2 regions of the Streptomyces botrytidirepellens genome follow, and region 1 is predicted to be linked to the other one. Evidence: riboswitches for the same ligand, from Rfam matches in the RefSeq annotation. Region 1 holds a riboswitch; the other holds the start of a gene.
What was found. A riboswitch is a leader RNA that binds a small molecule or an ion and turns the genes downstream of it on or off. The one in region 1 is predicted to bind S-adenosylmethionine.
Positions count from the first base shown of each region.

Region 2: another riboswitch for S-adenosylmethionine. It lies ahead of thrC (threonine synthase); the one in region 1 lies ahead of EEJ42_RS16540 (aminotransferase class V-fold PLP-dependent enzyme).

Region 1 is NZ_RIBZ01000221.1:429-14,562, reverse strand. It holds gene EEJ42_RS16595 (AMP-dependent synthetase/ligase) at 224-2,020, shown strand; gene EEJ42_RS16590 (glycosyltransferase family 4 protein) at 2,074-3,216, opposite strand; gene EEJ42_RS16580 (hypothetical protein) at 3,553-4,827, opposite strand; partial or broken gene EEJ42_RS16575 (RNA-guided endonuclease InsQ/TnpB family protein) at 5,087-6,221, shown strand; gene EEJ42_RS16570 (C40 family peptidase) at 6,218-7,306, opposite strand; gene EEJ42_RS16565 (C40 family peptidase) at 7,488-8,513, opposite strand; gene EEJ42_RS16560 (NYN domain-containing protein) at 8,776-10,137, opposite strand; gene EEJ42_RS16555 (hypothetical protein) at 10,157-10,402, opposite strand; gene EEJ42_RS16550 (rhomboid family intramembrane serine protease) at 10,545-11,255, shown strand; gene EEJ42_RS16545 (Lrp/AsnC family transcriptional regulator) at 11,252-11,533, shown strand; gene EEJ42_RS16540 (aminotransferase class V-fold PLP-dependent enzyme) at 11,534-12,895, opposite strand; SAM riboswitch class IV at 13,058-13,175, opposite strand; gene trpD (anthranilate phosphoribosyltransferase) at 13,344-14,134, opposite strand, start outside.
Region 2 is NZ_RIBZ01000261.1:2,096-16,229, reverse strand. It holds gene EEJ42_RS20580 (hypothetical protein) at 1-122, opposite strand, end outside; gene EEJ42_RS20575 (hypothetical protein) at 119-457, opposite strand; gene EEJ42_RS20570 (XRE family transcriptional regulator) at 655-1,404, shown strand; gene EEJ42_RS20565 (Cmx/CmrA family chloramphenicol efflux MFS transporter) at 1,601-2,836, shown strand; gene EEJ42_RS20560 (DUF4031 domain-containing protein) at 2,861-3,130, opposite strand; gene EEJ42_RS20555 (hypothetical protein) at 3,130-3,486, opposite strand; gene EEJ42_RS20550 (MurR/RpiR family transcriptional regulator) at 3,602-4,534, shown strand; gene murQ (N-acetylmuramic acid 6-phosphate etherase) at 4,613-5,584, shown strand; gene groL (chaperonin GroEL) at 5,699-7,324, opposite strand; gene EEJ42_RS20535 (cold-shock protein) at 7,634-7,840, opposite strand; gene EEJ42_RS20530 (MoaD/ThiS family protein) at 8,271-8,549, opposite strand; gene thrC (threonine synthase) at 8,546-9,832, opposite strand; SAM riboswitch class I at 9,850-9,991, opposite strand; gene EEJ42_RS20520 (glucosyl-3-phosphoglycerate synthase) at 10,167-11,114, shown strand; gene EEJ42_RS20515 (alpha,alpha-trehalose-phosphate synthase (UDP-forming)) at 11,185-12,648, shown strand; gene otsB (trehalose-phosphatase) at 12,946-13,785, opposite strand; gene EEJ42_RS20505 (DUF3263 domain-containing protein) at 13,844-14,077, opposite strand; gene EEJ42_RS20500 (extracellular solute-binding protein) at 14,074-14,134, opposite strand, start outside.

The DNA of each region.
Region 1 (14,134 bases):
TCCGTAAGGTGTTCCGTTCGCACAGTGACCCGCGTCCACCTGCGGTTCCTTCCGGGCCCCGAGGGCGGTCCACTAGTCTGCGGGCAGCATGGAGGCGGTGTGTGACGCATAAAACATCTGTACGGAAACCCCTATCCCGCAGCCATACCGATGGGTAACGTCCGGGCAGTCCAGCACCCCCATTGCCCTGTAGCGGCGCCGGCGCCCACGAGGAGCAGCAGTCTTGCGCGAGTTCAGCCTTCCGGCCCTTTACGAGGTTCCGGCCGACGGCAATCTGACGGACCTCATCCAACGCAACGCGGCGCAGCACCCGGATGTCGCGGTGGTCGGCCGCAAGGTCGCCGGCCGGTGGGAGGACGTCACCGCGGCGGACTTCCTGGCCGAGGTGCGCGCCGCCGCCAAGGGCCTGATCGCGGCCGGGGTGTCGGCGGGCGACCGGGTCGGCCTGATGTCGCGAACCCGCTACGAGTGGACGCTGCTGGACTTCGCCATCTGGAGCGCGGGCGCCATCACCGTGCCGGTGTACGAGACGAGTTCGCCGGAGCAGGTGCAGTGGATCCTCAGCGACTCGGGCGCGGTCGCGGTCCTCGTCGAGACCGGCGTGCACGAGGCGGCAGTGGAATCCGTGCGGGACACCCTGCCCGCGCTGAAGCACGTCTGGCAGATCGAGGACGACGCGATCGGGACGCTGCGGACGCTGGGTTCGGACGTCAAGGACGAGACGGTGGACGAGCGCTCCTCGCTCGCCAATGCGGACTCCCCCGCCACCATCGTCTACACCTCGGGCACCACCGGCCGCCCCAAGGGCTGTGTCCTGTCGCACCGCAGCTTCTTCGCCGAATGCGGCAACGCGGTGGCGCGGCTCAAACCCATCTTCTCCACCGGTGACTCCTCCGTGCTGCTGTTCCTCCCGGAGGCGCACGTCTTCGGGCGATTGGTGGAGATTTGCGCGGTCCTGGCGCCGATCAAACTCGGCCACGTTTCGGACATCAAGACGCTCACGGATGAACTCGCCGCCTTCCGGCCGACCTTGGTGCTGGGCGTGCCGCGCGTCTTCGAGAAGGTCTACAACTCGGCGCGGGCCAAGGCCCAGGCCGAGGGCAAGGGAAAGATCTTCGACAAGGCCGTCGACGCCGCCATCGCCTACAGCAAGGCGCTGGACACCGAGTCCGGGCCGTCCTTCGGACTCCGGCTCAAGCACCGCGTCTTCGACCGGCTGGTCTTCAGCAAGCTGCGCGCCGCCCTCGGCGGCCGCGCCACCCACGCCATCTCCGGCGGCGCCCCGCTGGGCGAGCGGCTCGGCCACTTCTACCGGGGCATCGGCTTCACGGTGCTGGAGGGGTACGGCCTGACCGAGTCCTGCGCGGCCACCACGTTCAACCCGTGGGACCGGCAGAAGATCGGCTCGGTCGGCCAGCCGATGCCGGGCACGGTGGTCCGTATCGCCGACGACGGCGAGGTGATGCTGCACGGGGACCACCTGTTCACGGAGTACTGGAACAACGAGGCGGCGACGGCGGAGGCGCTGGCCGACGGCTGGTTCCACACCGGGGACGTCGGCACCCTCGACGAGGACGGCTACCTCACCATCACCGGCCGCAAGAAGGAGATCATCATCACCGCGGGCGGCAAGAACGTCGCCCCCGCGGTGATCGAGGACCGCATCCGGGCGCACGCCCTGGTCGCCGAGTGCATGGTCGTCGGCGACGGCCGCCCGTTCGTGGGCGCGCTGATCACCCTGGACGAGGAGTTCCTGCCCCGCTGGGCCGCCGAACACGGCAAACCGGACGGTGCGACGGCAGCCGACCTGCGCGAGGACGCCGATCTGCTGGCCGAACTCCAGACGGCCGTGGACGACGGCAACGCGGCGGTCTCGAAGGCGGAGTCGGTGCGGAAGTTCCGGGTGCTGACGCAGCAGTTCACCGAGGACTCGGGGCACGTGACGCCGTCGCTGAAGCTCAAGCGGAACGTGGTGGCGAAGGACTTCGCGACGGAGATCGAGGCGCTGTACGGGGGCTGAGCGCCGCGCTGCTTGTCTTGGACCGGGCCCGGGCTTCCCCGGGCCCGTTGTCGTTACAGCAGCGAACGCAGCCGGTCCGCCAGCAGGTCCCAGCGCCAGCGCTCCTCGACCCAGGCGCGGCCCCGCTCGCCCATCCGGCGGCGCAGCGCCTCGTCCTCCAGCAGGGCCACGATCCGCTCCGCGCTCTGCTCCGCGGAGCCGCCCGGCACCACCCACCCGGTCTCGCCCTCCAGCACCGCGTCCGGCGCGCCGCCGGAGTCCCCGGCGACCACCGGGAGCCCGGTCGCGGACGCCTCCAGGTAGACGATGCCCAGGCCCTCGACGTCCAGCCCGCCCCGCCGCGTACGGCACGGCATGGCGAACACGTCGCCCGCGCCGTAGTGGGCGGGCAGCTCCTCCCACGGCACCGGGCCGGTGAAGCGTACGGATTCGGCCACGCCCGTCGTCTCCGCGAGCCGCCGCAGATCCTTCTCGTACGGCCCGCCGCCCACGATCAGCAGCACCGCGGCCGGCACCCGCTTCAGGATGTGGGGCATCGCCTCGATCAGCGTGTCCTGCCCCTTGCGCGGCACCAGCCGCGATACGCACACCACGACCGGCCGCTCCGCGAGCCCCAGCCGGGCCCGGATCTCGTCCCCGCCCGAGCCGGGGTGGAACGTCTTCTCGTCCACGCCCGGCGGCAGTTGCACCATGCGGGCGGCGGCCTCGGGGGTGAGGGCCTCCGCGATGCGGGAGCGGGTGTACTCGCCGAGGTAGGTGATCGTGTCCGTACGCTCGCCGATCCGGCGCAGCAGCGCGCGGGAGGCAGGGAGCTGGGCCCAGGCCGCCTCGTGCCCGTGCGTGGTCGCCACCGCCCGCTCGGCCCCCGCCTTGCGCAGTGCCGGGGCCATCAGCCCCAGCGGGGCCGCGGCCCCGAACCACACCGAGCCGCATCCGTGCTCGCGCAGCAGTTCGGTGGCGCGGCGGGTGACGCGGGGCGTGGGCAGCAGCATCGTCGTACGGTCGCGGATGACGGGGAACGGCTGCTCGGCGTCGAACCGGGCGGTGGCCTGTTTGCCCTCCTCGCCGTGCTTCCAGGTGGAGGCGTAGACGACGAGGCGCTCCGGGTCGAGGCGGAGGGCGATGTTGTGCAGGAACGCCTGGATGCCGCCGGGGCGGGGCGGGAAGTCGTTCGTCACGAGCAGGGTCTTGTCCATCGTGGCCGACAGTACCGGGTGGGTGCGGCGCGGTGCCTTGTCCCCCACCCCGCCCCTACCCGACCCGGGGCTCCGCCCCGGACCCCGCTCCTCAAACGCCGGAGGGGCTGGAGTGTACGCCCGGCGGGGCTGAACTGGTTGTGGGCAATCGTTCCGCGGAGGGGGCACCTCCCAGCGGTAGCTGGGGGAGGAACGGGTGGGCACACCCCGGCCACCGGCCCGCACCCGGCGACGAAACCCCAGGCGCCACCCGGCGGAGCCGCACCAGCCCCGGGGGCCGGCCCCGGTACGGGGTCCGGGGCGGAGCCCCGGTTTCGGGGAGGGGCGGGGTGGGGGCTAGCCCAGGACGCCCGCCACGTACTTGCGCCACTCCGCCGTGAAGTCCGTCAGGCTGACGTCCAGCACATCGCGCAGGCCCGCCTCCACCGCGCCCTCGCGCCGCGGAGCCGCGCCCACCGCTCGGTACAGGGCGACCAACTTCCCCGTGCCCCAGCGGTCGGCGATCATGCGGCAGGCCAGCCAGCCCTGTTCGTACGCCTCGGAGAGCCGGTCGGGGCGGCTGCCGAAGCGGAAGGCCTCGTCGGGCGGGAGGGCCTTCGGGAGACGGCCGGAAGCGACCGACTCGGAAAGTTCGGGGGCGACTTGGCGCGGGGTGCGCCCGGGGGTGCGGTAGCCGGTCCAGTCGGCGAAGCCCTCGGAGAGCCACAGCGGGGTGGCGGCGGTGGTGGCGGCACGGGTGGCGACGTGGGCCGTCTCATGGGTGACCACGACCTGGCGGCCGAAGTCACCGAGCGCCCGGTACGCATCGGGGTTGACGATCACGCGGTCGGCCGGTGAGGAGTCGCTCGCGCCGCCGACCTCGCCCGTGGTGACGGCCGCGATGCCCCGGTAGCCGCTCGCCGAGGCGCCCAGCAGGGCGGCCATCCGGTCCAGCGAGGCGGGCACCTCGACGACGACGCGCCCGGCCCAGGAGCCGGGCCAGACCCGGTCGAGGGCGGGCACGGCCCGGTCGGCGGTGGCGGCGACACCGCGCAGCAGCCTTCGGTTCTGGCCGACGCCGAGGACGAGGCTGTGCTTGCCGCGGACGACGTCGACCCGGCCCTGGTCCCACAGCTGGTCGACGCCGCGTTTGCCGTCGACCCGGCCGTCGTCGTCGGCGACGAACCACCGGCCGTCGCGCTGCGCGAGCGTCAGGTACTGCGGGGCGACGACGGGGGCGGTGTCGTATCCGGCGAGCCGGTAGCGGAGTTCGACCTGCGCGGCGAGGCGGCGGCCGCTGCCGACGGCGGGCCGGAAGCCGCCGGTGTGCACCAGCCGGTACGTCCAGGAGCGCAGCGGTACGGCGGACAGGCGGCGGAACACCTGCCGCTGCTCGGCCCGGTAACGGGCCGAGCCGCGGTCGACGGTGGCGAGGAAGGCGCCCGCGTCCCTGCCGCGTACCGCCGCGGCCCGCTGGTCGAGCATGCGCTGTACGGCGCGCCCGTCGCGCCCCGCGGGGTCGTCGGGCGGAACGGTCGTGCCGCACCCGGTGAGCGCGGCCAGCGGCAGCGCCCACACCACCGGCAGACAGAGTGCCGTCCGCCATCGCCCCGATCTCCACCGACCCGTCACGCCATAGATCGTACGAGCCGCCGCCGTGCTTCAGCAGATTCTTGCGAGGAACCCCAGGGCTTCGGTCCTGGGAGGAACTGCATCCTCGTGGTCGCGGCGCGGAGCGCTGCGATACCGCTGTGCGTGCTCGGTCGCGAAGCGGCCGGGTGTCGTGTGCGGCGGAGCCGGTGCCGCGTCCCCGCGGTAGCGGGTTCACTCGGTCGAGTGATGAGTGGTGAACATACGGCGGGCAGTCGTACGTCTGTGTAGTTTGCTGATCGTGAAGCTGGTGGTGCAGGTCAGGCTGTTGCCGACGCCCGTGCAGGCGGCGGCGCTGGAGGCGACCCTGCGCGCCTGCAACGAAGCGGCGACCTGGGCCAGCGGCGTGGCGTTCGAGAAGAATGTGACGAGTAATTTCGCGCTGCGCGAGCACACCTACCGTCAGATCAAGGCCCGCTGGGGGCTGGGGGCGCAGGCCGCCCAGCACGTCATCAAGAAGACCTGCGACGCCTACGCGACGCTGCAGGCAGGCCTGAAAGCCGGGAACCTGGGCAGGCCGGGCTCGAAGCGGTACCGAAGGGCGGTGGAGAAGCCGATCGCCTTCCGCCCGCAGGGCGCGCAGCCTTACGACGACCGGATGCTGTCCTGGCAGATCGACCAGCGCCGCATCTCGATCTGGACCACTGCCGGGCGGGTGAAGGACGTGGCATTCACCGCCGCGCCGGAACAACTGGCCACCCTGGCGCTCCACCGGAAGGGCGAGTCCGACCTCGTATGCCGGAACGGCATGTGGTTCCTCAACGCCACCTGCGAAGTGCCGCATCCGCGCCCGGGAGCGCACGCTCCGCACCAAACTACAGAAGAAGAACACCCCATCCGCCAAACGCCGCTTGAAGAAGCGGCAGCGCAAGGAGGCCCGGCGGGCCAGGGACATCAACCACAAGATCGCGAAACATGTGGTGGCCGAGGCAGAACGCACCGGTCGCGGGATCGCTCTGGAAGACCTGACGGGCATCCGTGAGCGGGTACGGCTTCGCAAGCCCCAACGGGCCACCCACTCCAGCTGGTCCTTCGCACAGCTGGGTCAGTTCATCGCGTACAGGGCCCGCAGGGCAGGGGTGCCGGTGGTGCACGTCGATCCGGCGTACGCCTCCCGCACCTGCGCCGAATGCGGCCACATCGACAAAGCGAACCGGATCTCCCAGGCCTGGTTCGTGTGCCGGAACTGCGGGTTCGTTGATCACGCAGACCGGAACAGCTCCCGCAACATCCGCGCGAGAGCGTGGGCATTGTGACGACGCGGGGCGCAGTCAACCGCCCCAGCCCCACTCCCCGAACCGGAGCCTGGGACAGGACGCAAACCCAGCACCACAGCCAGTGGCGCCCGTTGTGCAATCCCGGGACTTCAGTCCTAGGCCGTTGACACGCGGGTGATGGAAAAGATCGGCATCATGCCGACGGGGTCGTAGCGGACCGCCGCGCCGGGGTGGGGCGCGTGGATCACCCGGCCGCCCCCGGCGTACATGGCGACGTGCCCGGCGTCGGAGCGGTAGACGACCAGGTCGCCGGGGCGGGCCTGGGACAGCGGCACGGACTGCCCGGTGTGCGCCTGGGCCTGGGAGGTGCGCGGGATCGCCACCCCGGCCCGGCGGTAGGCCCATTGGGTCAGCCCGGAGCAGTCGAAGGCGGTGGGCCCGGCCTGCCCCCAGGCGTACGGCAGGCCGACCGCGGCCCGCGCCGCGCCGAACGCCGCGGCGGCGCGCGGCGAGGACGGCGGCAGAGCAGGTGTTGCGTAGGAGCCACCGGGGGTCGCGCCCGGCACGGCGTGCGCCCCGTGCCCGTCCCCGGCGCGCGAGGCGCGTGCGTACGCCTCCCACTCCCCCGGCCGCAGCGCGCCCAGCAGCCGTCGCGCGGTGGCCAGCTTGCGCTGCACCTCGCGCTTGTGGCGGGCGACCGCCAGGCGGCTGCGCTCCAGCTTCAGCAGCCGGTCCGCGGCCTCCGCGCGCTGCTGCCGCAGGGTGCGCTGGGCGCGGGCCAGGACCCGCAACTGACCGGCCTGGCGGCTGGTGATGCGGTCCAGCATGACGGCCCGGTCGAGGTAGTGGGCCGGGTCGGAGGAGAGGAGGAGGGCGAGGCCCGGGTCGAAGCCGCCGGTACGGTACTGCCCGCCCGCGATCGCGCCGAGCGCCACCCGCATCCGGTTGACCCGCTCCTGGGCGCGGGCCGCGCGGTCCCGGAGGCGGTCCGTCTCGCGGCGCAGCCGGTGGGCGCGGGTGCCGGCCGCGTTGTAGCGCTCGGTGGCCCGCTCCGCCTGCTCGTAGAGCCGGTCGATCCGGTCGGCGGCGGTGCGGTCCGCGGGGCGGTCCGCCGGGGTGTCGTGGGGTTCGGCCCCGGCCGGGGCGGCCAGCACGGCGCCCGTGGCGGCGGCCGCCGATGCGGCGGTCCAGACGACGGTGGCCCGGACGGGCCGGGGCTTCGAGACGCGGCGAGAGGACGCCATGGGAGCCGCACTCCCTTCCGCGGAGTCGGTGAGGAACTGCGCGCAGACAGTAGCGGCACCACCACCCGGGGTCCAAAGCCGATCGCGGGCACACAAACTGACGCCCCGCCGGAGACCGCAGGTCACCGACGGGGCGGGAGTCGTGGGGAGTTGTCCTGATTCGCCCGAACGGACGTCGTCGTCAGACCCGCACGCCGAACTGGAACGGCATGTTGTCCATCGACTCGAAGCGCACACCGGCACCGGGCTTGGGGGCGTGCAGCACCTGCCCGTTGCCCGCGTACAGGCCTATGTGGTGCAGGTCGCCGTAGAACAGCACCAGGTCGCCGGGCTTGAGCTCGCCGCGGCCGATCTGCGTACCGGCGTTGGCCTGGTCCTGGGAGATGCGCGGCAGCTGGACCCCGGCCTGCTGGTACGCCCAGCCGGTGAGGCCGGAGCAGTCGAAGGAGGACGGTCCGGTGGCGCCCCAGACGTACGGCGAGCCGATCTTGGTCTTGGCGGCGGCCAGCGCGGCGGCGGCACGCTGCGAGTCGGGCACCTCACTGCCCAGGTCGGCGCGGCTGCTGGCGCGGCTGGCGCGCTCCCGCTCCTCCTCCGCCATCTTCGCGCGCTCCTGCTCGGTGAGCGTGTTGAGGAGGTTGCGGGCCTTGGTGAGCTTGCCCTGGATCTGCTTCTTCTTCTCGCCCAGGGCCTTCCGGGTGTCCGCCAGGTCCTGGAGCTTGGTGGACGCCTCCTCGCGCTGCTGCTTGAGCGTGCGCTGCTTGTCGGCGATCTTCCGCAGGGCCTCGGCCTGCTTGCCGCTCACCTGGTCGAGGGTGGACGCCTTGTCGAGGTAGGTATCCGGGTCGGAGGAGAGGATCAGCTGTACGGAGGGGTCGATACCGCCGGTGCGGTACTGGGCGGTGGCCATCGAACCCAGTCCGTCGCGCAGCTTGTTCAGGTCCTGCTGGCCGCGCGCCACGTTGTCCTGGAGGTCGCCGACCTGGCTCTCCAGCTTCTCCTGCTTCTCCTTGGCGCCGTTGTACTTCTCGGTCGCCGCCTCCGCCTCTTCGTAGAGCTTGTCGACCTGCTCCTTGACGTCCTTCTTGTCCTGCTTCGGAGCGGCCTGGGCGGCCTGGGACGTGAGCGCGACGGCGGCTGCGGCGGTCGCCGTGAGTACGGATACCCGAGTGCGGCTCGGCTGCTTGGGTCGACGGTGGGACGCCACGAAGGCGAGCTCCTTCTTCCTCCGGCCGCCTACCAGGGGTTGAAACGCGCCCCCGGCTCCGCGGATACGCCGCGGACTCGGCGGTACCCCCGCTGTCACCCCGGATGGGTGATCAACCGAGCGAAGGTTCGAGCCGACATTAGTGACCCTGCCGTGATCCGTTCAAATCCCGACGACAAAAAAATCGGCCAGGGACGCATCTTTTACAAACATCGCACGGGCAGTGACGGCCAATTGACGCTGTGCTGATGGTTATCGGCCGTCAGGTGCGCGCAAGGCGCTTCAGCAACAGCGCCGATGCCACGGGGCGCGCTCCGGCGCGTGCGACCCCGTCCGCGACCTCGCGGTCGGTCGACACCACGACCACCGGACGGCCCGGCGGCTCGGCCCGTACCAGCTGCCGGATCAGCTCGTCCGCCGTCACCCCGGGCTTGCTGAACAGCACCCGGACGCCGCGCGGCGGCGCCAGCAGCACCGGAGCGGCCAGCTCCGCCCCGTCGAAGACACACGTCATCTCCGCGCCCGTCTGCGCCGCGAGCACCGCGAGCCCGCCCAGCAGCCGCAGCCGCTGCTTCTCCAACGGCATCGTCGGATAGCCGGTCTTGGTGACGTTGTAGCCGTCCACCACCAGATGTGCCTGCGGCAGGGCCAGCAACTGGTCCAGCAGCGCCGGATCCATCTCCGACAGCGCCCTGGTCGCTATGTCCTTCGGCGTCATCTTGCCCGGCTCGACCGCGTCCACCGTGTCCCCCGGGTGCATCGACGCGGGCGGCAGCGCCAGTTCGCGGCGCAGCCCCTGGGCCGCGTCCAGCACCGTGTCCAGCAGCAGCCGCAGCCGCATGTCCTCCACGCTGCGGCCCTCGCGCACCGCCCGCCGGCTCGCCTCCAGCGCGGACTCCGCCTCCGCCAGCCGGGCCCGCAGCCGCCGCGCCTCACCGTCGGCGGCCGCCTGCCGCGTCGCGGCCTCCGACCGCACGGTCTCCAGCTCGCCCTCGACCTTGCGCAGCGCCGCCGCCCCGCGCTTCACATCGCTCTGCGCGCTGCGCAGCTTGCGCTGCACCGCGTCCGTCTCCTTGCGGGCCGCGTCCAGCTCGGCGCGGACCCGGTCGGATTCCTTGCGCGCCGCGGCCCGGGCGGCGGCCAGTTCGTCGCGCAGCCGCTGGAGCTCGCGCTCGGCCTCCTCGCCCGCCCGCTCGGCCGACGCCCGCTGGGCCTCCTCGCCCGCCGCCTCGACGAGCTTCACCCAGCCCGCGGGGCGCAGTACGTACGCCACCGCCGCGACGTCCACCGGATCCGCGGCCGCGGGCGGCGAACCGCCCTCGATGGCCTCGGTCAGCTCCGTCTGGGTCTCGCGCAGCCGCTGTCCGATCCGCTGCCGGAAGACGGGGTCGCTCTCCACCGCGGCGGCCATCGCGTTGCCCGCGAACTTCGCGCGCCGGTTCGGGGTGAAACGGGCGTACTGCCGCAGCTGGGGTGGCAGTTCGGTGACCGTCAGACCACCGAACGCATCCGCGACCAGCGCCACCACGCGCCGCCGCACCCCTTCCGGCAGGGGGCGGTCCAGCGCCTCGGTGACGCCCTCGGCGTCACCGGCCGCCTCGCGGCCGCCCGTCCGGTCCACCACCTTCTCCTCGCTCCGTGTCTCAGGCGCTCGTATTCGCACTCGGACGGTCCACCAGCTCGATCTGGTCGACCGCGTTGCACCAGCGACAACGCACTGACTCAATGGTCTCACTGACCACATCGCGCTCCTCGACCCGAGGCTCCCCCGCCAGGTCCAGGTGGATGAACTCGACGGCCTTCGTCGAACGGGTCACATCGAAACGGGTGAGGTTGCCGCACAGCGTGCAGCGCCAGCGGGTCTCGGCTGTCGGCGTGGGAACGGCCATGGTGTCGGGTCCTCGCTACTCGGCTCATCGGCGTCCTGTAACCCTACGGCCTGAGCCCCGGGCGTTGTCGGGCCCGTACCCCGCCCCCGGGCGGCGGCGAGGCGCTCTGTGCAGGTTGTGCCGGGTACGCGATGATCTGCCCATGATCGAGAAGTCGGCGGAGTCCGGCCGTCCCGTGATGACGTACACCCTCATCGTCACCTGCTGCCTGATCTTCGTCCTCGGACCGGCCTCCGGGCTCGACCCCCGCTACGGCTCCGGCGGAGACCTCCTCCAGGCCCAGACCTCGTACTTCGAGCGCTGGGGAGTCGTCCCCAGCGCCCTGTGGAGCGGCACCCCCGCCGAGCCGCTGACCCCGCTGACCGCGCTCTTCGTCCACGGCAACTGGCTGCATCTCCTCGGCAACATGCTGTTCCTCTACGTCTTCGGGGCGATGACCGAGGAGCGCATGGGGCGTATGCACTTCGCCCTCTTCTACCTCGTCACCGGCTATCTCGCGCTGCTCGGCTACGCCGCCGCCCACGCCTCCTCCCCGCAGACGCTGGTCGGCGCCTCCGGCGCCATTTCCGGCGTTCTCGGCGCCTTTTTATGGCTCTTTCCGCGCGCCCGGGTGACGAGCCTGTTCCCGTTCCTGTTCTTCCTCCCGCTGCGCTTCCCCGCCTGGGCCGTACTGATCTTCTGGGTCACCCTCCAGTGGCTCGCCGCCCGCCAGGCCGACGCCCGCCCCGGAGTGGCCTACCTCGCCCATCTCGTGGGCTTCACCCTGGGTTTTCTCTACGCGTGGGCCCGCTTCGGGCGGCCGGATAGAGTGGGCGGCGCAGCCAGGTCCAGCGAGGGAGAAAGCCAGCCGTGATCACTTCGATCGTGCTCATCAAGACCAGCGTGGACCGGATCCCGGAGATCGCCGAGAAGATCGCCGCGATCGAGGGCGTGAGCGAGGTCTACTCGGTCACCGGGGCGCACGATCTGATCGCCATGGTGCGGGTGGCCCAGCACGACGACCTCGCGGACATCATCCCGGGCCAGATCTCCAAGGTCCCCGGCGTGGCCTCCACCGAGACCCACATCGCGTTCCGCACCTACTCCCAGCACGACCTGGAAGCCGCGTTCGCCATCGGTCTCGACAGCTGACTAGCGGGCGGGGACGCAGCGGCCGTCCTCCGTGCGGTAGTCCCACTTCGCGCCGTCCCGGACCAGCTCCTTCACCGCCCGGACGAAGCGCTCCACATGCTCGTCCGGGGTGCCCGCGCCGAAGCTGACGCGGATCGCGTTCAGGGAGCGCTCCCCCGGGGCGGCCTCGGGCGCGCCGCACTCCCCCTGGTCGCCGGGCTCGCTGCCCAGCAGGGTCCGCACCAGCGGATGCGCGCAGAACAGCCCGTCCCGTACGCCGATGCCGTACTCCGCGGACAGCGCCGCCGCGAAGTGCGAGCTGTTCCAGCCCTCCACCACGAACGACAGCACCCCCACGCGCGGCGCGTCGTCGCCGAACAGCGACAGCAGCCGCACCTCGGGCACCTCCGCCAGCCCCTCCCGCACGGTCGCGATCAGCTGCCGCTCCCGCGCCACCAGGCCGTCGAACCCGGCCTCGGACAGCGCCCTGCACGCCGAGGCGATCGCGTACACGCCGATCACGTTCGGCGAACCGGCCTCGTGCCGCGCCGCGGTGGTGTGCCACTCGACGTCCACCCCGCCGTCGTCCCGCCGCGCGACCTTGCGGCTCGCGCCGCCGCCCGCCAGATACGGCCGCGCCTCGCGCAGCCAGTCGGCCCGGCCCGCCAGGACGCCCGCCCCGAACGGCGCGTACAGCTTGTGCCCCGAGAACGCCACCCAGTCCACGTCCGCCTCCGCGATGTCCACCGGGTGGTGCGGGGCCAGCTGCGCGGCGTCCAGCACGATACGGGCGCCCCGCGCGTGCGCCGCCGCGGCCAGCTCCCGCACCGGCCACAGCTCGCCCGTCACGTTCGACGCACCCGTCACGCACACCAGCGCCGGGCCTCCGTCCCGCCCCGCCAGCGCCTTCTCCAGCGTCTCCACGGCCTCCCGCGACGAGCGCGGCGCGCTCAGGTAGGTCACCCGGGTGTCCTCCCGCTGCTCCCACGGCAGCAGCGAGGCGTGGTGCTCGGTCTCGAACACGAACACCTCCGTGCCGGTGGGCAGCGCGGCGGCCAGCAGGTTGAGCGAGTCGGTGGTCGAGCGGGTGAAGACCACCTGGTCGTCCTCCCGGCACCCCAGAAACGCCGCCACGTCCTTGCGGCTCGTCTCGAAGAGGTCCGTCGACAGCTGCGACAGGTACCCCGCGCCGCGGTGGACGCTGCCGTAGTACGGGGCGTAGGCGGCGACGTCGTCCCACACCCGCCGCAGGGCGGGCGCGCTGGCCGCGTAGTCGAGGGCTGCGTAGGTCACCTCACCGCCGGTGACCAGGGGCACGGTGACGTCACTGCCGAGGACGGCGAGCGGGGCGGAGGTCTCGACAGCAGAAGGGCACACGGACATGGCGAATTCTCCCGATGGGGTTGCGAGCATGCGGAAACTCGCTCAACGCACGGTGCACGGTGGGCTCCGCGCGGAGCAGGGGGAAAACGGGGCGCTGCGGCCCTAGCGCATTCGCTGCGTCACGGAAGAACTCCCTCGACCACCAGGACCCCTAGTGCGAGGGGTCCGCGCTTGCCGCACGCCTCGCTGCGGGCGGCCTGGTCATCACCCGGGGCACCCCGCCACGGACGGAGGGTTGCCGGACAGCGGGCCGGGGCCGAAGTCGCTGTCGCTCGTGACCTGGGGGGATTATGCCACGCCGCTGCGCGGTGGCCACCGCGCGTCCGCATGCTGGACGATCCCCCACCCCGCCCCTTCCCGAAACCGGGGCTCCGCCCCGGACCTCGCTCCTCAAACGCCGGAGGGGCTGGGTTGTACGCCCGGAGGGGCTGGGGCGGGGCGCCCGCCGCTACGCGTTGCTCGCCCGGACCCAGCGTTCCAGGGACTCCCTCGCCGCGCCCGAGTCGATCGAGGCGGCGGCTCGGGTGACGCCCGCGGCGATGCGGGCCGGGAGCGGGGTGCCCACCGGCTCGGCGTCCCAGTCGAGGGTCGCCAGCGCGGCGGCCGAGTTCAGGAGGACCGCGTCGCGGACCGGGCCCGTCTCGCCCGCCAGCAGGCGGCGGGCCACGTCCGCGTTGTGGGAGGCGTCGGCGCCTCGCAGCGCCTCCACCGGGGCCAGGTCGAAGCCGATGTCGCGCGGGTCGAACGTCTCCCGGCGGACCGTGCCGTCCCGCACCACCCACACCTGGGAGGTCGCGGTGACGGTCAGCTCGTCCAGGCCGTCGTCGCCCCGGAAGACCAGCGCCGAGGAGCCGCGCTCGGCCAGCACCCCGGCCATGATCGGCGCCATTCGGGCGTCGGCGACGCCCGTGACCTGGCAGCGGACCCGGGCCGGGTTGGTGAGCGGGCCGAGGAAGTTGAACGGGGTGGCGATGCCCAGCTCGCGGCGGGCCGCCGCGACGTGCCGCAGCGACGGGTGGAACTTGACCGCGAAGCACATGGTGATGCCCGCTTCCTCGGCGATCTCGGCCACCCGCGCCGGGCTCAGATCCAGGTTGACGCCGAGCTTCTCCAGGACGTCGGAGGCGCCGCTCGCGGAGGACGAGGCGCGGTTGCCGTGCTTGACCACGCGCGCGCCCGCCCCGGCCGCCACGAGGGCGGACATCGTCGAGATGTTGACAGTCTTGGCGCGGTCGCCAC
Region 2 (14,134 bases), on a different contig from region 1:
CGCAGCTCGGCCATGCCGAGGAGTCGGTCGCCACGGCTGATCTGGAGCGGCAGTGCAAGACCGCCGTCGTTCAGGCGGCGCACGGTCCATTCCTGGGCGTGGCTGATCCGCAAATCCGTCATGACGGCTCCTGCCCGCCTCCGGCCCGACTGCGGGCGATTCGCAATACGTCGCTCAGCGCCTCGCACAAGCGGTTGGCCAGAAACCGAAGTTCGTTCACGCTCGCCTTGCGGTCCGCCAGCAATTCGCTCGCGTGACCGAGGAGCCTCGCTCCCATGTCGAGCTGCACGGCCTCGACGTCGTCCGCCCTCGTGTTCAGCGGGCTCTGGTCGGTGTCCGAGATCAGATAGCACGGCTTGCCGTTCGCGTTATCCCAAGGAAGGAGTCGCAGGGCAGCCGCCCGGGAGGCGGAAAGTGGACTCATATGTTCGGGAGCAGAGGGGCTAGGGTCGATCACGTCATCAGCTCCATCCAGCTGGTGGACACGCCCCGGGATCGGCCGCATGATCGCGAGGGCTTTACAGGCACAGACTGACGCCCCAAATGGGACGTATCTCGGCGCAATGCGAGGACGGTTGGGATGTCTCGGCGCTACCGTCGGAGAACGCCCAAACGTCCCTGGGGGAAGTCTTGAATACGGCCTTACGATCGGCTATGGAGTCCGCTGGATTATCACCCCGGCAGCTCGCCGCCCGAGTGGGTGTTTCCGGCAAGACCGTTGAGCGGTGGATCGCGGACGAAGAACTCATCCCGCACTCCAGAAACCGGTCGGATGCCTCTGAGACGTTGGGAGTGGAAGCAGAGATGCTGTGGCCGAAGTCGGTGCGGAACCGATTCAAGACCGATGGCGCCCAAGAGATCGTTCAGAGCTATCCGTACAGGTCCGCATGCCCCTCTACGGTCTGGTCCGATCTCATTGCCGGAGCGGAGGAGGAACTGTTCTTCGCCGGTTACACCTCCTACTTTCTGTGGACCCAGGTGCCCGCCCTCTCCGAGACGCTGCGGCAGAAGGCGGAGAGCGGCTGTCGAGTCCGCTTTCTGCTCGGCGACCCCGCCGGTCCGGTGACCCGGCAGCGGGAGGAGATCGAGGATGTCGCGTTGACGGTCTCCACGCGCATCAACATGACCCTGGAGCAGTTGACCAAGATGGGCACTGTGACCGGGCTAGAGGCTCGGTTCTCAGCGGCGGCCGACGCCATGAACCATGTCTCGCTCTCGGTCTTCCGCTTCGACGATCAGGCCCTCGTGACGCCGCACCTGGCCAAGCTCGTCGGCCATGATTCGCCACTGATGCATCTGCGGCGCCGCGGTGAGGGCGGGATGTTCTCCCGCTTCGCCGAGCACGCGGAAGAACTATGGTCCGGTGGCGTCCCCGTCCCGGGAGATCACCCACGTCTGTCATGACGGCGGTCATGGCGATCACTCCCCCGTGATGCCTCAACACCCGCCTTCCCTCGGCGGGTTCACAGCTCGATTCTTCATCACTCTCCGTGATCACGCCAGGCCGCAGTCGCCTCGCCATCACATCGAGTGAACGTTCGGGAGATCGGGAACGCCCCGGGCGAGGAATGGCGAACCCCACCGGGGCGTTGACGTCGGCATGCCCATCGCCGTTTATGTACTTGGCCTGTCCGTCTTCGCTCTCGGGACCTCGGAGTTCATGCTCTCCGGGCTGCTCCAACCCGTCGCCCGGGACATGGGAGTTACCATCCCCACGGCCGGGCTGCTGATATCGGCGTTCGCGATCGGGATGGTGGTCGGGGCGCCGCTGCTGGCGGCGGCCACGTTGCGGTTGCCCCGGCGGACGACGTTGATCGCGTTGCTCGCCGTGTTCGGGCTCGGGCAGGTGGCGGGGGCGGTGGCGCCGTCGTACGGGGTGTTGTTCGCGTCGCGGGTGGTGAGCGCGCTCGCATGTGCCGGGTTCTGGGCCGTGGGGGCGGCGGTGGCCGTGTCGTTGGTGCCGGTGAACGCGCGGGCGCGGGCCATGGCGGTGATGGTCGGCGGGCTCAGCGTCGCGAACGTCGTGGGGGTTCCGGCCGGGGCGTTCCTGGGGCAGAACGCGGGATGGCGCGCCGCCTTCTGGGCGGTGGCCGGGCTCTCGGTGCTCGGGCTGATCGGGGTGATCGCGCTCGTACCGCGTACGGAGGTGCCGACCGGGGACGACCGGCCGCGGCTGCGGGGCGAACTGAGCATCTACCGGGACCGTCAGGTCTGGCTCGCGCTGGTCACCACCGCGCTGAGCGGGGGCGCGGTCTTCTGCCTGTTCTCGTACCTCGGGCCGCTGCTCACCGACGTGGCGGGGCTGGACGAGGGCTGGGTGCCGACGGTGCTGGCGCTGTTCGGGGTCGGCGCGCTGATCGGTACGGCGGTCGGCGGGCGGATCGCGGACGCGCACCTGTTCGGCACGATGTACGGCGGCATCACCGCCTCGACGGTGGTGCTGAGCGTCCTGGCGCTGACCGCGCACAGCCCCGTAGCGGCCGTCGGCCTGGCGCTGCTGCTCGGCTTCACGGCCTTCTTCACCGCGCCCGCGCTCAACGCCCGCATGTTCAACGTCGCGAACGCCGCCCCGACGCTCGCGGGCGCGACCACGACGTCCGCGTTCAACATCGGCAACACGGTGGGCCCCTGGCTCGGCGGCCTGGTCATCGACGCGGGCTGGGGCTACCCGGCGGTGGCCTGGACGGGCGCCGCCCTGGCCGGTGCGGGCATCGTGACGACGGCGCTCGCGGCGCGGCTGCATCGTGCGGAGGGGGCGTCGCGGGTGATCGCCACCGGTCACACCGGCCAGGCCACAACGCCCGCGCGCGAGGCGACCTCGGGGGCTTCTCGCTGAGTCGGGTCCGGTTCCGGTGAGCCCTCAGCCCCGCGCCACCGACTTACGGCGGCGCAGGCCCGCCGCCGTGAGCCGCCGCAGCAGCTCCTTGCTGCCGACCTCCTCCGCCCCCGCGCGCACCGCCCGTGCGTAGAGGTCGCTCGGGACGTCGTAGTGGTCGCGGTCGAAGCCGCGGCGCGGGGCGCCGATGCGGGTGGCGAAGGCGTGGAGTTCGTCGTACGAGACGTCGCTCACCAGGTGTGACCACATGCGGCCGTGGCCCGGCCACGAGGGCGGGTCGATCAGTACGGCCATCAGAGCGTGGTCCCCAGCGAGCCCACGGGGGCCACCGCGACCGCCGTCTTGCCGCAGACCCAGTGCGGGTCGGGGCCCAGTTCGGGTTCCACGTCGAGGGCGTGGAGGTCGCCGCCCGTAGTGCACACCGGGCACAGGGGCCACCGGCCGTAGCGTTCCAGCAGGGAGTCCTGGACGTCCTGGGCGACCAGACCGGCGACGTAGGCCACGCCTTCCGGCCATTGCTCGACCCACCAGCGGCGGTGCGCGATGGCGTCCTCGACGAGCGAGACGATGTCGGCGTGGGCGACGTCTCCCGCCGCGAGGTCGGCCAGGACGAGCGCCCGTGCCGCGTGCAGTGCATGTTCGAGCTTCATGGGTCCCATTGTCACCTTTGCTTCGTCGGGCCGCCTTCCAGCACAGGGGAAGCCCATGGGAACCGCCTCCGCGCGCGGTCTTGACGGACCTCGTGGCCGGAAATAGTTTTCAGATGTGAGTAGCAAGTTGAAGGAAACTTTCACTCCCCTCACCGATCCCGCCGTGCCCGCCCCCTCCGCCCTCGCGGCGAAGGTTCGCACCCTGGGCCCCTCCATGACCCGCTCGATGCAGCGCGTCGCCGAGGCCGTCGCGGGCGACCCGGCGGGCTGCGCGGCGCTCACCGTCACCGGGCTCGCCGAGCGTACGGGGACCAGCGAGGCCACCGTCGTCCGCACCTCCCGGCTGCTCGGCTACCCCGGATACCGCGATCTGCGCCTCGCGCTCGCCGCGCTCGCCGCGCAGCAGGCGGCGGGCCGGGCACCGGCCGTCACCGCCGACATCGCGGTCGACGACCCGATCGGCGACGTGATCGCCAAGCTCGCCCAGGAGGAGCAGCAGTGTCTGGCCGACACCGCCGCGGGGCTCGACCCCGGCCAGGTCGAGGCCGCTGTCGCCGCGGTCGCCGCCGCCCGCCGGATCGATGTGTACGGCATCGGCGCGTCCAATCTGGTCGCCCAGGACCTGGTCCAGAAGCTGCTGCGGATCGGCCTGATCGCCCACGCGCACGCGGATCCGCACCAGGCCATCACCAACGCCGTCCAGCTGCACTCCCGCGACGTCGCGCTCGCGATCACCCATTCGGGGCGGACGACGGACGTCATCGAGCCGCTGCGCGTCGCCTTCGAGCGCGGGGCGACCACCATCGCGATCACCGGCCGCCCGGACGGCGAGATCGCACAGTACGCGGACCTCGTCCTCACCACCTCCACCGCGCGCGAGAGCGAGCTGCGCCCGGCGGCCATGTCCAGCCGCACCAGCCAGCTGCTGGTGGTGGACTGCCTGTTCATAGGCGTGGCGCAGCGCACGTACGAGAGCGCGGCGCCCGCCCTGTCCGCCTCGTACGAGGCCCTCGCGCACCGGCACGATCCCCGCCCCCGCCACCGCTGAGGCCGGGGCGCGCGACGACGCCCCGCACCGCCACCCCACCCCCACCATCACGCTTACGTAGGGAAGAGCCGCTTCGCCATGACTTCCGCCGCCGATGAGCACGAGCAGCACCAGCAACAACAGGAGCAACAGGAGCAACAGCTCCGCGCCCAGCTGGAGACCCTCACCACCGAGGCGTTCCGCCCCGAACTCGCCGAGATCGACCGGCTCGACACCGTCGAGATCGCCCGCATCATGAACGCCGAGGACGCCGGAGTCCCCGCCGCCGTCGCCGCCCAGCTCCCCCGGATCGCCGCCGCCATCGACGGCATCGCCGCGCGCATGGCGGACGGCGGGCGGCTGATCTACGCGGGCGCGGGCACCGCCGGGCGGCTCGGGGTGCTCGACGCGAGCGAGTGCCCGCCCACCTTCAACGCCCGGCCGGACCGGGTGGTCGGCCTGATCGCGGGCGGGGAGACCGCCGTGGTGTCGTCCGTGGAGGGCGCGGAGGACAGCGCGGAGCTGGCCGCCGAGGACCTGGACCGGATCGGGGTCGGCCCGCGGGACACGGTCGTGGGCGTCTCGGCCTCCGGCCGCACCCCGTACGCCGTGGGCGCCGTCGAGCACGCCCGCCGCCGGGGGGCGCTCACCGTCGGGCTGTCGTGCAACGCGGGCTCGGCGCTCGCTGCGGCCGCCGACCACGGCATCGAGGTCGTCGTCGGACCGGAGCTGCTCACCGGCTCCACCCGGCTCAAGGCGGGTACGGCGCAGAAGCTCGTGCTCAACATGTTCTCGACCATCACCATGATCCGGCTGGGCAAGACCTTCGGGAATCTGATGGTGGATGTGCGCGCCTCGAACGAGAAGCTGCGGGCGCGCACGCGCCGTATCGTTTCTCTGGCGACCGGCGCCACGGACGAGCAGATCGAGAGCGCGCTGACGGCCACCGACTGGGAGGCCAAGAACGCCATCCTCACGATCCTCGGTGGCGTGGACGCGCCCACCGCCGAGAAGCTGCTCGGCGAGGCGAACGGCCATCTGCGGGCCGCCCTCGAAGCAGCGGGGGCATAACACCCCGAAAGCTCAGAAACACGGCGGCGGGGCGGCACCCCTGGGAGAAAGGGTGCCGCCCCGCCGTCGTCAGTGGACGGTGTGACCGACCGGCGCGCGGGGCGCCGAAGCCGATCAGAAGTCCATGTCACCGCCCGGCATGCCGCCCGGGGCGCCCGCCGGAGCGGCCTTCTCGGGCTTGTCGGCGATGACGGCCTCGGTGGTGAGGAACAGCGCGGCGATCGACGCGGCGTTCTGGAGCGCGGAGCGCGTGACCTTGGCCGGGTCGATGATGCCCTCGGCGATGAGGTCGATGTACTCACCGGTCGCGGCGTTGAGGCCGTGGCCCGGGGTCAGGTTGCGCACCTTCTCCACCACGACGCCGCCCTCGAGGCCGGCGTTGACGGCGATCTGCTTCAGCGGGGCCTCCAGGGCCAGGCGCACGGCCTGGGCACCGGTGGCCTCGTCGCCCTCGAGCTCCAGCTTCTCGAACACCGAGACGGTCTGGAGCAGGGCCACGCCACCACCGGCGACGATGCCCTCCTCGACGGCGGCCTTGGCGTTGCGCACCGCGTCCTCGATGCGGTGCTTGCGCTCCTTCAGCTCGACCTCGGTCGCGGCACCGGCCTTGATGACGGCCACGCCGCCGGCCAGCTTCGCCAGGCGCTCCTGGAGCTTCTCGCGGTCGTAGTCCGAGTCCGAGTTCTCGATCTCGGCGCGGATCTGGTTGACGCGGCCCTGCACCTGGTCGGTGTCGCCGGCGCCGTCCACGATCGTGGTCTCGTCCTTGGTGACCGTGACCTTGCGGGCGCGGCCGAGCAGGTCGATGCCCGCGTTCTCCAGCTTGAGGCCGACCTCCTCGGAGATGACGGTGCCACCGGTGAGGATGGCGATGTCGCCGAGCATGGCCTTGCGGCGGTCACCGAAGCCCGGGGCCTTGACGGCGACGGACTTGAAGGTGCCACGGATCTTGTTGACGACCAGGGTCGCCAGCGCCTCGCCCTCGATGTCCTCGGCGATGATCAGCAGCGGCTTGCCGGACTGCATGACCTTCTCGAGCAGCGGGAGGAGGTCCTTCACGCTGGTGATCTTCGAGTTGACGATCAGGATGTACGGGTCGTCGAGCGACGCCTCCATACGCTCCATGTCCGTCGCGAAGTACGGGGAGATGTAGCCCTTGTCGAAGCGCATGCCCTCGGTGAGCTCGAGCTCGAGCCCGAAGGTCTGCGACTCCTCGACGGTGATGACGCCTTCCTTGCCGACCTTGTCCATGGCCTCGGCGATCAGCTCGCCGATCTGGGTGTCGGCGGCGGAGATGGAGGCGGTGGAGGCGATCTGCTCCTTGGTCTCCACGTCCTTGGCCTGCTCGAGCAGCTGGGCGGAGACGGCCTCGACGGCCTTCTCGATGCCGCGCTTGAGGGCCATCGGGTTGGCGCCCGCGGCAACGTTCCGCAGGCCCTCCTTGACCAGCGCCTGGGCGAGGACGGTCGCGGTCGTCGTGCCGTCACCGGCGACGTCGTCCGTCTTCTTCGCGACCTCCTTGACCAGCTCGGCGCCGATCTTCTCGTACGCGTCCTCGAGTTCGATCTCCTTGGCGATGGACACACCATCGTTGGTGATCGTGGGGGCGCCCCACTTCTTCTCGAGGACGACGTTACGGCCCTTGGGGCCGAGGGTGACCTTGACGGCGTCGGCGAGCTGGTTCATCCCGCGCTCGAGGCCGCGCCGCGCCTCCTCGTCGAACGCGATGATCTTGGCCATGTGAAGTGGTCCTCCCAAGACGGGGTGGATTGCTCCGGACCGCGCCTGGCGCCCGCGACGGACGGCCTGCCTGCCGTGCGGTTCCTTGCCCCGCGCGGCACCGGCGAGCCTCACCGACCCGATCCTTCTGTCACTCTCACCTTCAGAGTGCTAACGCAATAATTAGCACTCGCCCCATGAGAGTGCAAGCGCCCGACGGGCGTCAAGAGAGGCGGGCGAGAGCCCCCGCGGACATGCCAGAGGGCCCGCCCCCCCTCGCGGGGTACGGGCCCTCCGGCTACTTCAGTCAGCTGCGTCGCGTTCGGCGCGTCAGCCTACGGCCACGCGGACCATGTCCGCCTGCGGGCCCTTCTGGCCCTGCGAGATCTCGAACTCGACCCGCTGGCCTTCCTCGAGGGTGCGGTAACCGTCCATCTGGATCGCACTGTAGTGGACGAACACGTCCGCACCACCGTCGACCGCGATGAAGCCGTACCCCTTCTCCGCGTTGAACCACTTGACGGTGCCCTGAGCCATTCCTAACTCCCCTATTGCTGGCCCTTGCGCAGGACCGCACTCCGCGGACCCGGGTCAGACCTCACCCCCCGAGTCGAGGGGGGTGTGCGCCGGAACGCGTCGACCGCCGCTGAATGTATCCGTCCCAACGCCCTCTGCAACAGGTCAATTGGACGAGAATTCTGGGCACGGCCGATCGGTAAAAAGTGGAGAAGTCCTGTGAAGTTCGGGCAAACCCGACCGGACATAGGGTACCAACCCGACAAATCGCGCACACACTTTGCGCACAAGTTGACGAGTTCTCATATGCGGTTCCGGCGCCGGGGCCGATGAGGTAGCCCGCGCCCGATGGGGAAGCGGGGCAACTGTATCGCGATTCCACACACGGAATCGCCCCGTCCGGATCCTCCCGGACGAGGCGATTTCCAGAGGTGAGCGGGGTGATGGGGCGTCAGCAGCCACCCGCGACCGCGGGGATGATCGACACCCCGGCGCCGTCCGGCGTGGCCGTGGCCAGGCCCTCGGCGAACCGCACGTCGTCGTCGTTGACGTAGACGTTCACGAAGCGGCGCAGCTTGCCGGTGTCGTCCAGGACGCGCGCGGAGATGCCCGCGTGGTTCTTCTCCAGGTCCGCCAGAACCTCGGCGAGGGTCGCGCCCTCGGCGCTGACCTCGGCCTGGCCGCCGGTGTAGGTACGCAGGATGGTCGGGATTCGGACGTTGACGCTCATGCGAGGCCAGCCTCTCGGAACGAGTCAAGGGTGGGGCGGATGATGGCGGAGGGACCCGTGGTGGGGGCCACCGCGTCGAGGGTCTTGAGGCCGTCGCCGGTGTTGAGGACGACGGTCGTCAGGGACGGGTCGAGCAGCCCGTCCTCGATCAGCTTCTTGGTCACGCCGACGGTCACGCCGCCCGCGGTCTCCGCGAAGATCCCCTCGGTGCGGGCGAGCAGCTTGATCGCGTCGACCACCTGCTCGTCGGTGACGTCCTCCACCGCCCCGCCGGTGCGGCGCGCGATGTCGAGGACGTACGGGCCGTCCGCCGGGTTGCCGATGGCCAGCGACTTGGCGATGGTGTTCGGCTTCTGCGGGCGCACCACGTCATGGCCCGCCTTGAAGGCGGTGGAGACCGGGGAGCAGCCCTCGGCCTGGGCGCCGAAGATCTTGTACGGCTTGTCCTCGACCAGACCGAGCTCGATCAGCTCCTTGAGCCCCTTGTCGATCTTGGTGAGCTGGGAGCCGGACGCGATCGGGACGACGATCTGGTCCGGCAGCCGCCAGCCGAGCTGCTCGCAGATCTCGTACGCCAGGGTCTTGGAGCCCTCGCCGTAGTACGGCCGCAGGTTGACGTTGACGAAGCCCCAGCCCTCGCCCGCCGGGTCGCCGATCAGCTCGCTACAGAAGCGGTTGACGTCGTCGTAGTTGCCCTCGATGCCGACCAGGTCACCGCCGTAGACGGCGGCCATGACGACCTTGCCCGCCTCCAGGTCGTGCGGGATGAAGACGCACGAGCGGAAGCCCGCGCGGGCCGCCGCGGCGCCCACCGCACCGGCCAGGTTGCCGGTGGAGGAGCAGGACAGGGTGGTGAAGCCGAAGGTGCGGGCCGCCTGGACGGCGATGGCGACGACCCGGTCCTTGAAGGAGTGGGTCGGGTTGCCGGAGTCGTCCTTGACGTGCAGCTCGCCGGTGACACCCAGCTCGCGGGCGAGCCGGTCGGCCTTGACGAGCTGGGTGAAGCCCGGGCTCAGGCTGGGGAGCGCGGCCACGTCGGCGGGGACGGGCAGCAGCGGCGCATAGCGCCAGATGTTGTCGGGACCGGCCTCGATCTGCTTCCGCAGTCCCTCGGGATCGCCGCTCGGCAGCTCGTACGCCACCTCGAGCGGCCCGAAACACGACCCGCACGCGAAGATCGGGCCGAGGTCGAAGCGCTCACCGCACTCGCGGCAGGACAGGGCGACGGCGGGGCCGAAAGCGGCAGCGGAAGTGGTTGAGCTTTCGACAGATTGCACAGCCATGGAGGCGAGGCCCTTTCTCCTCATCTTCCTCGGGACGCATTTCGCCACGAGACGGAATTGGCACCTTCCCTAGCTGGGAGCCTCGCTACAGGACGCGAGACCAGCTGGAGGGTTGCCGGGGCTTCAACGGGCCGTTCCCTCTGCCCCTCTGGATGAGCGGTATGGCCGCCGGGCCGGACCCGGGGCGTTTGTCCGCACCGAGCCCCCGACATACGAAGGTCATGTGCGCTGTTCAAGACTGTAACCGACGGCCCGGATGGTTGAGCTAGCCGTCCGAACCGCGAGATGGATCACAACGATCACGACGAGCGATCACAGCAGGGAGACAAAACAGGTGCTGGATGAGGTGGAGCGCTGGCTGGAGCACCGCTCCTGGTCGGCCGACGACCGTCCGCTGGACCGCCTGCTGGCCGCGAAGCGCGACACGGCGACGAGCGTCAGCGTGGTGCTGCCCGCGCTGAACGAGGAGGCGACCGTCGGCGAGATCGCCGCCGCGATCCGCCGCGATCTGATGACCGAGGCCGTGCCGCTCGTCGACGAGCTGGTGGTGCTGGACTCCGGCTCCACGGACCGCACCGCCGAGGTCGCGGCCGCGGCCGGCGCGAGGGTGGTGCACCGCGACGCGCTGCTGCCCCGGCTGCCCGCGCTGCCCGGCAAGGGCGAGGTGCTGTGGCGGTCGCTGCTGGCGACCAGCGGCGACATCGTCTGCTTCATCGACGCCGACCTGCGCGAATTCGACGCACGCTTCGTCTCCGGCATCGTCGGGCCGCTGCTCACCGACCCCGGGGTGCAGCTGGTCAAGGGCATGTACGACCGGCCGCTGCGGGACACCGCGGGCCAGGGCGGACGGGTCACCGAGCTGGTCGCGCGGCCGCTGCTGAACCTGCACTGGCCGCAGCTCGCCGGTTTCGTCCAGCCGCTGGGCGGCGAGTACGCGGCCCGGCGCTCGCTGCTGGAGCGGCTGCCGTTCCCCGTCGGGTACGGCGTCGAGCTGGGCCTGCTGGTCGACGCGCTGCACACGGTCGGGCTCGACGCCCTCGCCCAGGTCGACATCGGCGTGCGCAAACACCGCCACCAGGACGGCAAGGCGCTCGGCCGGATGGCCGCCGCGATCTACCGCACCGCGCAGCTGCGGCTGGCCCGCGGCCATCTGGTGCGGCCGCGGCTGACCCAGTTCGAGCGCGGCGAGAACGGCTTCGAGCCGCGGACGACGGCGGTGGACACGGAGGAGCGGCCGCCGATGATCGAGATCCCCGAGTACGCGGAGCGGCGCGCGGCCTGAGGGCGCCTCTTCCGGGGGCAAGAAACCGTACGTACGTTTGCGCGCGGTGCCCAATGGCTAGGCTCGCGACATGGCCGTTGAACGCAGCGCACCGATCCTCGTCGCGTCCAACCGCGGCCCGGTCTCGTACGCGCTGGGCGAGGACGGATCGCTCACCCCCAAGCGCGGGGGCGGCGGGCTGGTCTCCGGGCTGAGCGCGATCGGGCCCGACGCGGGCGCGGTCTGGGTGTGCGCCGCCCTTGGCGACGGCGACCGCGAGGCGGCGCGCCGCGCCGGGGCCGGGCACCTGGACGCGGACCACACCGGCGGGCAGCAGGTGCGGATGCTGGACATCGCGCCGGACGTCTTCGCCGCCGCGTACAACGGCGTCGCGAACTCGGTGCTGTGGTTCGTCCACCACCTGCTCTACCAGACCCCGCTCGAGCCGGTCTTCGACGCGGAGTTCCGCGCCCAGTGGGAGGCGTACGAGGCGTACAACGCGGCCTTCGCCGACGCGCTCGCCCAGGAGGCGGCCGACGGCGCGGTCGTGCTGGTGCAGGACTACCACCTGGCGCTGGTCCCCGGGCTGCTCCGGGCCCGCCGCCCCGACCTGCGGATCGGCCACTTCTCCCACACGCCGTGGGCGCCCCCGGACTACTACCGGCTGCTGCCGGACGACGTCGCGGCGGGCGTGCTCCGCGGCATCCTCGGCGGCGACCGCGCCGCCTTCCTCACCGGGCGCTGGGCCGCCGCGTTCGCCGACTGCTGCGCGGCGGTGCTCGGCGCGGAGATCGTCCGGGGGCCGGACGGCTCCGCGGCCGCCGTCCGCTTCGAGGGCCGCGAGACCCGGCTCGGGGTGCACGGCCTCGGCGCCGATGCCGACTTCCTGCGGGAGCGGTCGCGGGCGGCCGATGTGGACGAACGGCTGGCGGCGCTGCGCGAGCAGATCGGGCCGGGCCGGAAAACGATCGTCCGGGTGGATCGCACCGAGCTGTCCAAGAACATCGTGCGCGGGCTGCTGGCCTACCGCCGCCTCCTGGAGACCCACCCCGAGTGGCGCGAGCGCGTGGTCCACGTCGCCTTCGCCTATCCGTCGCGCCAGGACCTGACCGTCTACCGCGACTACACCGAGCGGGTGCGGGTGCTCGCCGAGGAGATCAACGCGGAGTACGGGACGGAGGGCTGGCAGCCGGTCGCGCTCCACGTGAAGGACGACTTCGCGCGCTCCCTGGCCGCCTACCGGCTGGCCGACGTGGCCCTCGTCAACCCGATCCGGGACGGGATGAACCTGGTCGCCAAGGAGGTTCCGGTCGTCTCCGAGCGCGGCTGCGTGCTGGTGCTGTCGCGGGAGGCGGGGGCGTACGAGGAGCTGGGCGCGGACGCGGTGACGGTGAACCCGTACGACGTCGAGGGCACGGCCCGCGCGCTGGACGAGGCCCTCCGCACCCCGGACGCCGAGCGGGCGGACCGCACGAAGCGCCTGGCCGCGGCAGCCACGGCCCTCCCGCCCCGCGACTGGTTCCTGACCCAGCTACGAGCCCTGCAAGAGGGCTAAATCCCCCACCCCGCCCCTTCCCGAAACCGGGGCTCCGCCCCGGACCCCGCCCCCTCCCGGGGCACCGCCCCGGACCCCGTTCGGCCGGGCTACGCCCTGGACCGCTGCGGGCGCGGGGCTCCGCCGGGGCCGCGCCTCGCCGCGGACCGGCGGGCCGGGAGTTCAGGGGCTCTGCCCCTGGGTTCTCCGCTCGCAGCGGGCCCACACCGGCGCCAGGCGGCGTCACCCCGTCGACCGGCGGGCCGGGGGTCCAGGGGGCCTGCCCCTGGGTTCGGGAAGGGGCGGGGTGGGGGACTCTCAGCGCAGCGCAGCCGCCAGCGCTTCCAGCAGGGCCACAACACCCGCCGGGCCGTCGACCACCAGGTCGGCGCGCTCCGCCAGGGCCGTCACCTCCGTGCTGCCGCTGCACACCAGCAGTCCCGGTACGCCTTCCTTCCGCAGCCGCTCCACGGCGGCGAACGCGGCCAGGTCGCCGAGGTCGTCGCCCGCGTAGAGGACCGCGCCCGCGGAGGTCTCGCGGACGTACTCCAGCAGGGCGACGCCCTTGTCCATGCCCGGTGGGCGCAGCTCCAGGACCAGGCGGCCCGGTTCGACGATCAGGCCGTGGCGCTCGGCCAGTGCCTGGAGCGGGGCGCGGAGCTGGTCGAAGGCGGCCTGCGGGTTCTCGGTGCGGCGGGTGTGGACCGCGACGGCGCGGCCCTTGTCCTCGGTCCAGGTGCCGTGCCAGGCGCCGTTCGCCTCGAGGACGCCCGGCAGTTCGGAGCGGACGGCGGCGATGCCCGGGTGGGGTTCGGGGGTCAGGACGGCCTGGCTGGACGCGTCCCAGCGCTCGGCGCCGTAGAGGCCGAGGACGACGAGGTTGGCCGGGGCCGCGCTGTCCGCGAAGCCGCCGTAGCGCACGGCGACTTCGGCCGGGCGGCCGGTGATCACCGCGAAGGAGTGCAGACGGGGGCCCAGCGCGGAGAGGGCCGGGACGGCGCCGGGGTGGGCGCGGGCCTGGTCGGGGTCGGGGACGATGTCGGCGAGGGTTCCGTCGAAGTCGACCCCGAGGACGGCCCGGTCGGGCCGTTCCAGGAGGGCGGCGAGGCCCTGACGCCCGGCGGCGGTGGCGGGTACGGGAAGGGGGTGGCTGCCCATGCGGCGACCCTACCCGGCCCCGCCCACCGGCACCCGTACCGGGACGAAGCCAAAAACCTCAGCGGCGTTCGCGGCGCTCGTCGCGCAGACGGCGCAGCCGGTTGATCGTCACCGGGTCGTGCTCCAGCGCGCGGGGGTCGTCCAGCAGGGCGTTGAGCAGCTGGTAGTAGCGGGTCGGGGTGATGCCGAGCCGCTCCCGTATGGCCCGCTCCTTGGCGCCCGGGCCCGGCCAGCCGTCGCGCTCGACGGCGAGCACGGCCAGGTCCTGTTCGGAGAGTCCTTCGGTGGTCACGAGTTGGACGTCTCCATGGCGTCCGCGGCCCGCTGGATCTCGCCGAGGACGCTCGCG